DNA from 3 places in the Bacillus smithii genome. Region 1 is predicted to be linked to each of the others. Evidence: predicted binding sites of a transcription regulator. Region 1 holds the regulator's gene; each other region holds the start of a gene.
The links. The regulator Rex, encoded in region 1, represses fermentation and respiration genes when NADH is low (regulators of the CRP and FNR family bind a similar motif). The targets are predictions, from matches to a motif close to TTGTGAAATATTTCACAA.
Positions count from the first base shown of each region.

Region 2: BSM4216_RS15615 (lactate permease LctP family transporter) is a predicted target of Rex. The motif match lies at 2,152-2,169, and genes of this name have one in related genera.
Region 3: BSM4216_RS14995 (AtpZ/AtpI family protein) is a predicted target of Rex. The motif match lies at 1,870-1,887, and genes of this name have one in related genera.

Region 1 is NZ_CP012024.1:3,048,455-3,052,030, forward strand. It holds gene BSM4216_RS14255 (efflux RND transporter periplasmic adaptor subunit) at 1-571, opposite strand, end outside; gene tatC (twin-arginine translocase subunit TatC) at 939-1,697, opposite strand; gene BSM4216_RS14265 (twin-arginine translocase TatA/TatE family subunit) at 1,715-1,888, opposite strand; gene BSM4216_RS14270 (redox-sensing transcriptional repressor Rex) at 1,912-2,601, opposite strand; gene moaC (cyclic pyranopterin monophosphate synthase MoaC) at 2,628-3,122, opposite strand; gene BSM4216_RS14280 (ABC-F family ATP-binding cassette domain-containing protein) at 3,398-3,576, shown strand, end outside.
Region 2 is NZ_CP012024.1:3,335,088-3,338,663, reverse strand. It holds partial or broken gene BSM4216_RS15630 (S1C family serine protease) at 1-118, shown strand, start outside; gene BSM4216_RS16580 (CxxH/CxxC protein) at 365-523, shown strand; gene rlmH (23S rRNA (pseudouridine(1915)-N(3))-methyltransferase RlmH) at 607-1,086, shown strand; partial or broken gene BSM4216_RS16575 (transposase) at 1,525-1,752, opposite strand; gene BSM4216_RS15615 (lactate permease LctP family transporter) at 2,240-3,576, shown strand, end outside.
Region 3 is NZ_CP012024.1:3,199,022-3,202,597, reverse strand. It holds gene upp (uracil phosphoribosyltransferase) at 1-502, shown strand, start outside; gene wecB (non-hydrolyzing UDP-N-acetylglucosamine 2-epimerase) at 521-1,663, shown strand; gene BSM4216_RS14995 (AtpZ/AtpI family protein) at 2,029-2,250, shown strand; gene atpB (F0F1 ATP synthase subunit A) at 2,598-3,308, shown strand; gene atpE (F0F1 ATP synthase subunit C) at 3,376-3,576, shown strand, end outside.

The DNA.
Region 1 (3,576 bases):
TATTCATATGAACCGTTACATCAAATGTCGAGACTCCATTGGATACCGTCCCTTCATTGGCAACCGCTGTCACTTTCCCCGTATAGGTTGTATCAGGGAAGGCATTGACCTTTATACTGGCCGTTTGCCCCACTTTTACTTTTGGAATATCTAATTCATCAATTTGCACCGTTGTTTGCAAATCATCATAATTGGTAATGTGAGCAATGACTTGGCCTTTCGATACACGATCTCCATCCGAAACGCCAATCGATGTAACGGTTCCGTCTGCCGGTGCAGTAATATCACTGCCGTCCGTAAATGTAACCAACTCTTGTCCTTCCTTTACTTTCTCTCCTTTAGAAACAAGCACTTCGTCTACTTCGTTGTTGGAAGCAGCTTTGACATCCGTACTCGTAACAGGTTGAACAGTCCCAGAACCACTCACCTTCACTTGCAATTTTCCTTTTTGTACAGAAGCGGTTTGAACCTGTGCCATTGTCGGCTTGTCTTTTCCTTTGGCAAAAAACCATCCACCTATTCCAATAACGACAATCACAATCCCAAAAAGGATCCACCATTTTTTCAACATCCCTGCTCCTTTCTTATCCATTGGTCATTTGGATAAGCCTAGTATGCGGGTCCTTTCTTAATTTTTTCTTAAAAAAACCTAACCGAAATTCGCCATGTTTTCATCACCACTTCTCGTTTAGAAAGCCTTCTTTGTTTCACAAAAAAGAAATCGCTTTCATTTTTCGTAAACACCCTCCTCGCGCCAAAACTAAAATCCTCTGCTTGAGCAGAGGATTCGTTTTTATTTTTCTCTTAGTATATTCTTTTAGGATATACTGGATATGTTTTTTGAACAGACTATAAAGCAGATTATTGAACGTTTCACGTAATCAATATGGGATATATCTTCCGCTGAAACTCGAGCAGCCTTTCTCTCGATCGTGATATTAATTTTCATTCACGATTTCTTCGCTTCTTTGCCTTTCTAATCTCTGCATTTTTTTATAGGACATCCGCGAAATCCAAATGCTCACTTCGTATAAAAAACAAAGAGGAATGGTCACAATGAGCTGTGACATCACATCCGGCGGCGTAATAATTCCCGCGATGACAAGCAGGACAAAATAGGCGTAACGACGTATTTTGGCCAAAAACTTGGGCGTAACGATGCCAAGCCGGGTTAAAAACATGACCACGATAGGCAATTCAAACAAAATCCCAAAGGGAATAGTGAGTTGGAACAAAAAGTGAAAATATTCGTTAATTCCAATGACTTGATGAATCCCCAGTTTTTCAGATAAGTTTGTCATAAAACGAAGCACAAACGGAAAAAGAACAAAATAGGAAAAAGCAACGCCGAGAAGAAATAACAATACCGTAGCCGGAATATAACTTAACGTGACTTTTCTCTCTTTTTCATATAACCCGGGACTGATAAAGGCCCAAAGCTGGTAAAGAAGAACTGGGGAAGTTAAGATGCATGCGATCACAAAGGACATTTGAAAATAAACTTTCATAGGATCCGTAATGCGAAATGCATTCATCGTCAACTCTTTCGCCAGATCGGCATGCTGCAGAAATTTAATCATCGGCTCCGCTGTAAATAGACCCACAATTACAGCGATCACAAAGAAAACGATCACAATGATGAGACGTTTTCTTAATTCCATGATATGTTCCAGTACCGTCATGTCTTTTCGATTCATGATCGCTCATCCTATCATTACTTGTCGTCGTTCTTTTTCATTTTTTCATCGTCTGCTAAGCCTTTAGTTGCTTGTTTAAATTCACGCAATGTATCCCCGGCTGCTTTCCCCAACTGAGGGAGTTTCTTCGGTCCAAAGATTAATAAAGCTGCGATCGCAGTTAAAATAAGGCTGCCCGGTCCCATTCCCAATGTATTCCACCTCTTTCATTTTATCATAAATGATGTAAATCCTTTTTTCTATCGAGTTTCTCTTCCACTTCTTCCTCTTCAGGATAATTTTTCAGAAAGTATACTAATGATTGCAATTCAACCGCTAAATCGATATGGTGGACTCGAATGGAAGGAGGAACGGATATTCTTGCCGGCGTAAAATTTAAAATTCCACTGATGTTCACTTTTATTAGACGGTCTGTAATACTTTGGGCGGCCGAAGCCGGAACGGTTAAAATGGCTACCGGAACATTCTCGCCCATCAATCGCTCCTCCAATTCAGCTAAATCATATACCACTACATCGCCAACTTTTTTGCCAATTTTATTTTTGTCGATATCAAACGCCCATTCGATTCTCGTATTGTTGTTTTTCATAAAGTTATAATTTAAAAACGCTGTGCCTAAATTCCCCACGCCAATCAGTGCGACGCTTGTCACTTCATCTTGGTCAAGCGTTTTTCGGAAAAACGACAATAAATAGCTGACATTATATCCGTAGCCTTTTTTCCCTAAGGCGCCAAAATAGGAAAAATCACGGCGGATCGTGGCGGAATCCACTTTGACCGCCTCACTTAATTCTGCTGAAGATACTCGTTCTTTCCCTGAGGCGTACAGATTCTGCAAAAATCGGTAATAAAGAGGCAGACGTTTAGCCGTCGCTTGTGGAATTTTCATGGCTTCTTGACTCATACTCATTCCTCCACAACTTCCAAAAACTATGAATGATGATCTCTGTTATAGTCCGGACTGGAGACACCGCCCGTTTTTTCGAGCAAGTAGGTCGGTCCGATGACCATCCCTTTATCTACGGCTTTGCACATGTCATAAACGGTAAGAGCCGCAACAGAAGCGGCTGTCAACGCTTCCATTTCTACACCTGTATTTCCTACGGTCTTTACTTTAGCCAAAATTTTCAAAGTAAATTTCTCGTTGTATGTCTCCCACGAAAAGGAAATATCGATCCCCTTAATGGGAATGGGATGGCACATTGGAATGATATCCCATGTTTTCTTTGCCGCCATAATTCCGGCCACTTGTGCTACGGCCAACACATCCCCTTTTTGAATCCGGTCATTTTGTATGGCTTCATAAATTTCTTCATTTACTTGGATGCTTGAACAGGCGGCGGCAGTACGGACTGTTTCTGGTTTATGGCTGACATCAACCATTTTAGCCCTTCCCTGTTCGTTAAAATGAGTAAATTTCGACACGATGAATGCCTCCCCATTATGATACACTATTTTTTTGCGAATGTCTGTGTATAATGTGGACATCGATCTAAAAACGTATGTCCAGCGGATGTAAGATCGTCGTCAATTCATGCTTCGTTGTAGCTTCCTGCCGGCAGCTTGACTTAACAACCGAAGAGATTGCTTCGATTTCCCGTTCTTTCCGTCTCACACTTCCCCCGTTCTGTTTCTTTCCATTGCCCATTTAAGGAGCTATAAGGTACACTTACACTATAGCAATTGAGGTGAATAAAACAATGATTCTACTGCAAGTTCTTCAACTCACAAAATATTATGGTTCTGAACTTATTTTATCGAATATTAAACTGGAAATACAATCACGTGACCGGATTGCTTTAGTAGGGCGAAACGGAGCAGGCAAATCTACGCTTCTGAAAATCATCGCGGACCAATTATCATATGATTCCGGCGAAAT
Region 2 (3,576 bases), 290 kb from region 1:
ACTACGCAAATACCTGTATAACAATAAGAAAACGGGAGACACCATCACAGTCAAATTTTATCGGGAAGGAAAACTGAAAACGACAACTGTAAAATTAACAAGTGAGAATTCCTTCTAAATTCTGAAGCAAAGGGGCGGAATCCATTTCCGCTCTTTTTTACTGATAATGGACTTTCCGGCACTTCATGAGTTTTGATCGGGTTATTAGAAGGGGGATACTATTGTTTCGCACAGCTTTTATTCGATAGGACGCTCATTCTTTTTTTCGTTTGTTGAAGTGAAAGGCCTGTCGAAAAAGGTTTTTGGACACGCCGGCAATGGTTTAAACTATGGACAAAAAGCATTTTTAGAGGAGGGGATTCAAATGATTTATTGTTGTGAAGAACATGTGGAATTGGCATTAGAAATTGCCATTGACGAGCATGGAACGGCTCCGAACATGGAGAAACTGCCGGAGGAGCAACAATTGTCAACAACCTGTGAATATTGTCAAAACCGGGCGATATATGTTGTGGCAAACTAATATTCCCCTACAATATGTGGATAAAAAATGTGGATATGTGGATAAGTGCTGTGAATAACTTGTTTGTAAAGTGAGGAGAAAGTGTGAATATCTCAATTGTCACGGTCGGTAAATTAAAGGAAAAGTATTTAAAACAAGGAATCGAAGAATATTTAAAACGGCTGTCCGCTTATGCAAAAGTGGAAATCATCGAAGTAGCGGACGAGAAAGCTCCGGAAACATTAAGTGAATCGGAAATGGAGCAAGTCAAACAAAAAGAAGGCGAACGCATCTTGGCAAAACTTCATCCGGACACTCATGTCATCGCTCTTGCCATCGAGGGGAAAATGTACACATCGGAACAATTTTCTGCCCACATCGATCAGCTCACTACATACGGTAAAAGCAAAATCGCTTTTATCATCGGAGGCTCTCTTGGATTAAGCAGCCAAGTGCTAAAAAGAGCCGACGAAACCCTCTCCTTTTCTAAAATGACCTTCCCTCATCAGCTCATGCGCCTCATTTTACTCGAACAAGTGTATCGAGCATTTCGGATTATGAGAGGGGAACCGTACCATAAATAGTGGTAAATCCAAAGTATATAGGTAACTGTAAATAAGGAGAAATGGAAAAGGTTATTGGATAGGGTTATATTTATTTGGGAACTTCGGAGCAATAAAAGTTCTCTGCTTATTCAACTAAAGATCCTTGTTACTTCAATAATTATTCATATATAAATAGTATTCGGAATTCGTCGTGATAATGGTTGCTTATTCAATATCGGTCAAGAAATCTATTACTAAGAATGAAAATTAGAAAGATCATTAATAAAAATCTTAAGAACATCCATTTCTTGCAAACAGGAAAATTTTAAAAGCGTGAATTGAAAAAACGCCAAAGAAATAATGATTCTTTGGCGTTTCAGAGTGTAGACAAAAGGCATCCGAATGTGCGCTTTCGGATGCCTTTTGTCACTTTTATGCTTTCAAAGGTTGGGATTAGACCCCTCTAAGGGGTCTATTTTATGCCATTATTGGACTTTTCCATGCCCAGCAGGCCATCTTTTTCAAATTCATTGCAGCAAAAGTTAGCATCGCCTGCATGGACAATTTTTTTAAACCTCTTAAAGTTGTCCAACGCATACCATGCTTTTCCTTTGCATCAGCAAAAACACGTTCAATGGTTTCTTTCCGTCTTGCATAAATGCTCTTATTCTCTTGTGTATGCCGAAGATGATCAGCTTCCTCTAATGTTTTTTTATGCCGTTTGCATTCAGAATAATCAATTTATTGATATTTGGACTGGTTGACCAGTTTCGATTCTTGAGTTTTCAATATGTTTGGTCATTCCAATTAAATTGAATCTTTTCATTTTAATTTTTTTGAGGGCTATTGTTATCAAATTATACAAGTATACCTGTCATACTAGATTGAGATTTTCCATAATGGCTAATATCATTAGTCAAACGTCAGTTCCTTTATATGCAAGGGTTTTTGATTTAAAGGGAATTTTGTTTTTTTTTCTGCCCGTCTCTTTCAACATTTAAGTCTGAAGATGATAACTCTGCAAATAGAAAAAGTTCAAATTAAATTCACAAATAAATGTGAAATATTTCACAAAGTAATGGTATATTAACATTGTAGAATTGATTGTGAAATATTTCACAATAATATTTAGACTAAGTTTATTTTTACAGGCAAGAATAAAAAGGAATTACTGATTAGGAGTTGAAAGGTCATGAGTGTATGGGAGCAATTATATAATCCATTGAACAACATTTGGTTGTCAGCTGCTATAGCAGCCATTCCAATCATCCTTTTTATTGTTATGTTAGTCTTTATTAAGTTAAAAGGATATGTCGCAGGTGGCTTAAGCGTTCTAGCAGCAGGAGCTGTGGCTCTTTTCGTCTATAAAATGCCGGCTGCTATGGTTGCCGCATCTGCCGTATACGGTGTTCTTGCCGGGATATGGCCGGTGGCATCCATTGTATTAGCTGCTATCTTTTTATATAAAATAACGGTAAAAACGGGACAATTTACGATTATCAAGAATAGTATTTCATCTGTAACGGAAGACCAGCGAATTCAAGTGTTGCTTGTAGCTTTTTCATTTGGAGCCTTTTTGGAAGGAGCTGCAGGGTTTGGAGCGCCCGTAGCCATCACTGCTGCGATTCTTGTTGGTCTTGGATTTCGTCCTTTGTATGCCGCAGGACTTTGCTTGATAGCCAATATTGCAGGCGGGGCTTACGGTGCAATGGGAATACCGGTAACCATCCCTGCACTGCTTACCGGTTTAAATGGCCTTTCTGTTGCAAGATACACTGCTTTGGTTCTGCCTTTGGTGAGCTTTATGATTGCCTTTTTGCTTATCTTCATTGTGGATGGCGTTAAAGGAATACGCCAAACTTTCCCTGCCATACTGGTAAGCGGTGGCTCATTCAGTCTTACACAGGCTTTCGTATTGTATTTCTTGGGAGCTGAACTGGCAGATATTTTTTCTGCGATTGTTAGTTTACTTGCACTCATTCTTTTGTTAAGAGTATGGAAACCAAAAGAAATCTATCAGGTGAAACGCTCTGAAAACAACTCGGAAACAGCAACAGAAGAGACGGAAGCAACAGAAGCAATGGAAGCAAAGGAAGTATATCCTATTAATAAAATTATATTTGCCTGGCTGCCATTCATATTATTAACTGTATTCGTAACGTTGTTTAATCTATCTTTCATAAAAAAATTGTTTGAAGCGGGCGGTCCGTTGAATAAACTTGTTCTTCTTTTTCCGATTCCTGGGCTAAATAACCTAGTGATTCGGCATGCGCCGGTGGTGCCTGAAAAGAGCCCGTATCCTGCTGTTTTTAAACTTGATTTATTCTCATCTACAACGACAGCTATTGTATTAGCGATCATTTTTACTTTGCTGATACTACACTGCGATTGGAAGTTGATAAAAGAAACGGCTGTCGAAACAGGAAAGGAACTCATTTCACCTATATTAACCATTTGCAGTGTACTGGCATTCGCCTATATTTGTATGTATTCAGGCATGTCATCGACGCTTGGTCTTGCTTTTGCTTC
Region 3 (3,576 bases), 150 kb from region 1:
AATTACCCGTGACATGCCTTTGGAAGAAATTGAAGTCGAAACGCCTGTTGGAAAAGCAAATGCAAAGATTTTATCAGGAAAGAAAATAGGTGTTGTTCCGATATTGCGTGCCGGTATTGGAATGATTGACGGCATTTTAAAGCTCATTCCTGCCGCTAAAGTAGGTCATATCGGACTATACAGGGATCCCGAAACGTTAAAGCCAGTTGAGTATTATGTGAAGCTTCCATCCGATGTGGAGGAAAGAGATTTTATTTTGGTGGACCCAATGCTGGCAACGGGCGGATCTGCCGTTGAAGCGGTGAATTCCCTGAAGAAACGCGGCGCCAAAAACATTAAATTTATGTGCCTGATTGCTGCTCCAGAAGGGGTTGAAGCACTAAAAAAAGCCCATCCAGATGTTGACATTTATATCGCTGCTTTAGATGAAAAACTAAACGAAAAAGGATATATTGTTCCAGGTCTCGGAGATGCAGGAGACCGATTATTCGGTACAAAATAAGGTAGAGTAGGTGCGAATATGAGTGCTCCAATTAAAGTAATGACCATTTTCGGAACCCGGCCGGAAGCCATCAAAATGGCTCCGCTTGTGCTTGAATTAAAAAAGTATCCGGAAGATTTTGAAACGATTGTGGCAGTGACGGCCCAGCATCGCCAAATGTTGGATCAAGTGCTGGATATTTTCGGGATTCAACCTGATTATGATCTCAATATCATGAAAGATCGACAAACGTTGACAGATGTGACGACAAAAGGCTTGGAAGGCCTGGATAAAGTGATGAAAGAAGTCAAGCCTGACATCGTTTTAGTTCATGGAGATACGACAACGACGTTTATTGCAAGCCTGGCGGCGTTTTACAACCAAATTGCGGTTGGTCATGTCGAAGCGGGGCTTAGGACGTGGAATAAGTACTCGCCGTTTCCAGAAGAAATGAACCGGCAGCTAACTGGTATTCTTGCTGATATTCATTTTGCGCCGACAGCCAAAGCGGAAGCCAATTTGATTCAGGAGAACAAAAAGAAAGACACCATCTTTGTAACGGGAAACACAGCCATTGATGCATTAAAAACAACTGTCAAAAGCGATTATCAGCATGAGATCTTAACGAAGGTTGGCACGGACCGCCTGATCTTATTAACAGCCCACAGGAGAGAAAACTTGGGCGAACCAATGCGCAATATGTTTCGGGCCATTAAGCGGATTGTAGAGGAAATGAAAGATGTTCAAGTGGTTTATCCGGTTCATTTGAATCCAGCAGTACGGGAAATCGCAATGGAAATTCTCGGAGATAACGAAAGAATTCATTTAATTGAACCGCTAGATGTGATTGATTTTCATAATTTCGCAGCCAGGGCCCATCTAATCTTAACGGATTCAGGAGGGGTGCAGGAAGAAGCGCCTTCCCTTGGCGTGCCGGTCTTGGTGCTTCGTGATACAACAGAACGGCCCGAGGGGATTGAAGCAGGGACGTTGAAACTTGCAGGAGTGGAAGAAGAGCCCATTTATCAGCTGACAAAAGAACTTTTAACGAACCGACAAGAATACGAGAAAATGGCAAAAGCCGTCAATCCTTATGGGGATGGAGAAGCTTCCCGCCGCATTGCAGAAGCGGTGCGTTATTATTTCAAAAGAACGAGCCAAAAACCGGATCGTTTTTCATAGAGTCTCCAAGCAGGAGACTCTTTATGAATGCCGCTTTCATCGCAGTCGGAAGGAACAAAAAGCGGACGAGACTTCTTAATGTCGAAAGTTAAGGGATTTTTTGCAAATCGGCCATTTGTAACCTAACTCTTTAGTTGAATAAAATGAAAAAAATTCACAGAATTTGCGAAAACTTTGTGAAAACTTTGTGAAAATTTGTGAATGCTTTGTGATCTTTTTCACTGTAAACACATTGACATTGCAAGGTCTCTATTGTATGCTTACAAAGGAAATAATAGAAGTTATTTGAATAAACTGAGCGTGGTGAAAACGCTTGTATTTTTTTGAAGTTCGGGTCAGCTCCCGCTTGAATGTGAGGGTGATGAATGGCTCAAAAACATAAAAGTCCATTTCGGGCAATGGCTCTCTACAGCACCATCTTATCTCAGCTGGCAGGATCTGTTTTGATCGGGATATTTCTCGGTAGATGGATCGATGGCAAATGCCAAACAGAACCTCTGTTTTTAGTGATTGGGCTTTTATCGGGATTAGCGGCCGGAATACTGGCGATGCTGCGTACAATACGCCGTTTCAATTCAGGGGATTAGTGCGTTAAAATATTTGAAAGCTATGAATGGCATTATTACTGTGAATTCTGCCAGTTCTCCATTTATCTGCTCCGCAAGGCATTTTCTATAGCTTGTATACAAGCATAGCCTGCCAATGGACAAGCCTGGAATTTATCGGGGGTTCGGTGAGCCTGTCCGATATTGTCAAAAAGCTGAGGTCTTGACGTTTTACCTAACAGGCAAAACAGCCTCATTGCTGCCCTTCGCTTTCCGGGTTGAATTCTTCTCCTTATATTTCAATATAGAAATAATGGCAGTAAATGTCATTATGATAGATTTAATGAATCCATTCTAATTTAAGTAACGTGGAAGAGAGGTGATAAGAATTGGAACATGAAGCTCCAATAGTGGAATTTATGGGTCTTACTTTTAACCTGTCCAATGTTTTAATGATCACAGTGGCAAGTGTAATTGTATTCTTAATTGCGGTCATCTCCACACGGAAGCTTGCTTTGAAACCGACAGGAATGCAAAATTTCATGGAATGGATCATGGATTTTGTAAAGAATATCATTCAAAGCAACATGGATTGGAAAACGGGCGGGCGTTTTCATATTCTCGGCCTTACTTTGATTATGTATATTTTTGTATCCAATATGCTAGGTCTTCCATTTTCCGTTGTGGTAGATCACAAGTTATGGTGGAAGTCGCCGACATCCGACCCTGCCATTACACTTACGCTTGCAGTTATGATTGTAGTATTAACTCATTATTACGGCGTAAAGATGAAAGGGTTTGGCGGATATGTACGGGGATACTTTGAACCGATGAAATTTTTATTCCCTTTAAAAATAATCGAAGAATTCGCCAATACATTGACTCTGGGGCTCCGGCTTTACGGAAACATCTACGCGGGGGAAATCTTGCTTTCGCTGTTGGCCGGTGGTTTGGCGTCAAGTGTCGGTGGCACTATTGCGGCCATTATTCCGACAATTGCATGGCAAGCTTTCAGTATTTTTGTCGGTTCAATCCAAGCATTTATTTTCACGATGTTAACAATGGTTTACATGGCTCATAAAATCAGCCAAGACCATTAAACATAAATTCATTATATCATTATTTGAAAGAAGAACTTTTTATATATTTTAAAGGAGGAACTTAATCATGAGTTTAGGTGTAATAGCAGCAGCAATTGCAATAGGGTTGGCAGCAATTGGGGCAGGTGTCGGTAACGGTTTAATCGTATCTCGTACGGTACAAGGTATTTCTCGTCAACCAGAACTACGCGGGATGCTTCAAACGGTTATGTTCATTGGGGTAGCGTTAGTTGAAGCGATTCCGATTATTGCCGTAGTTATCGCATTC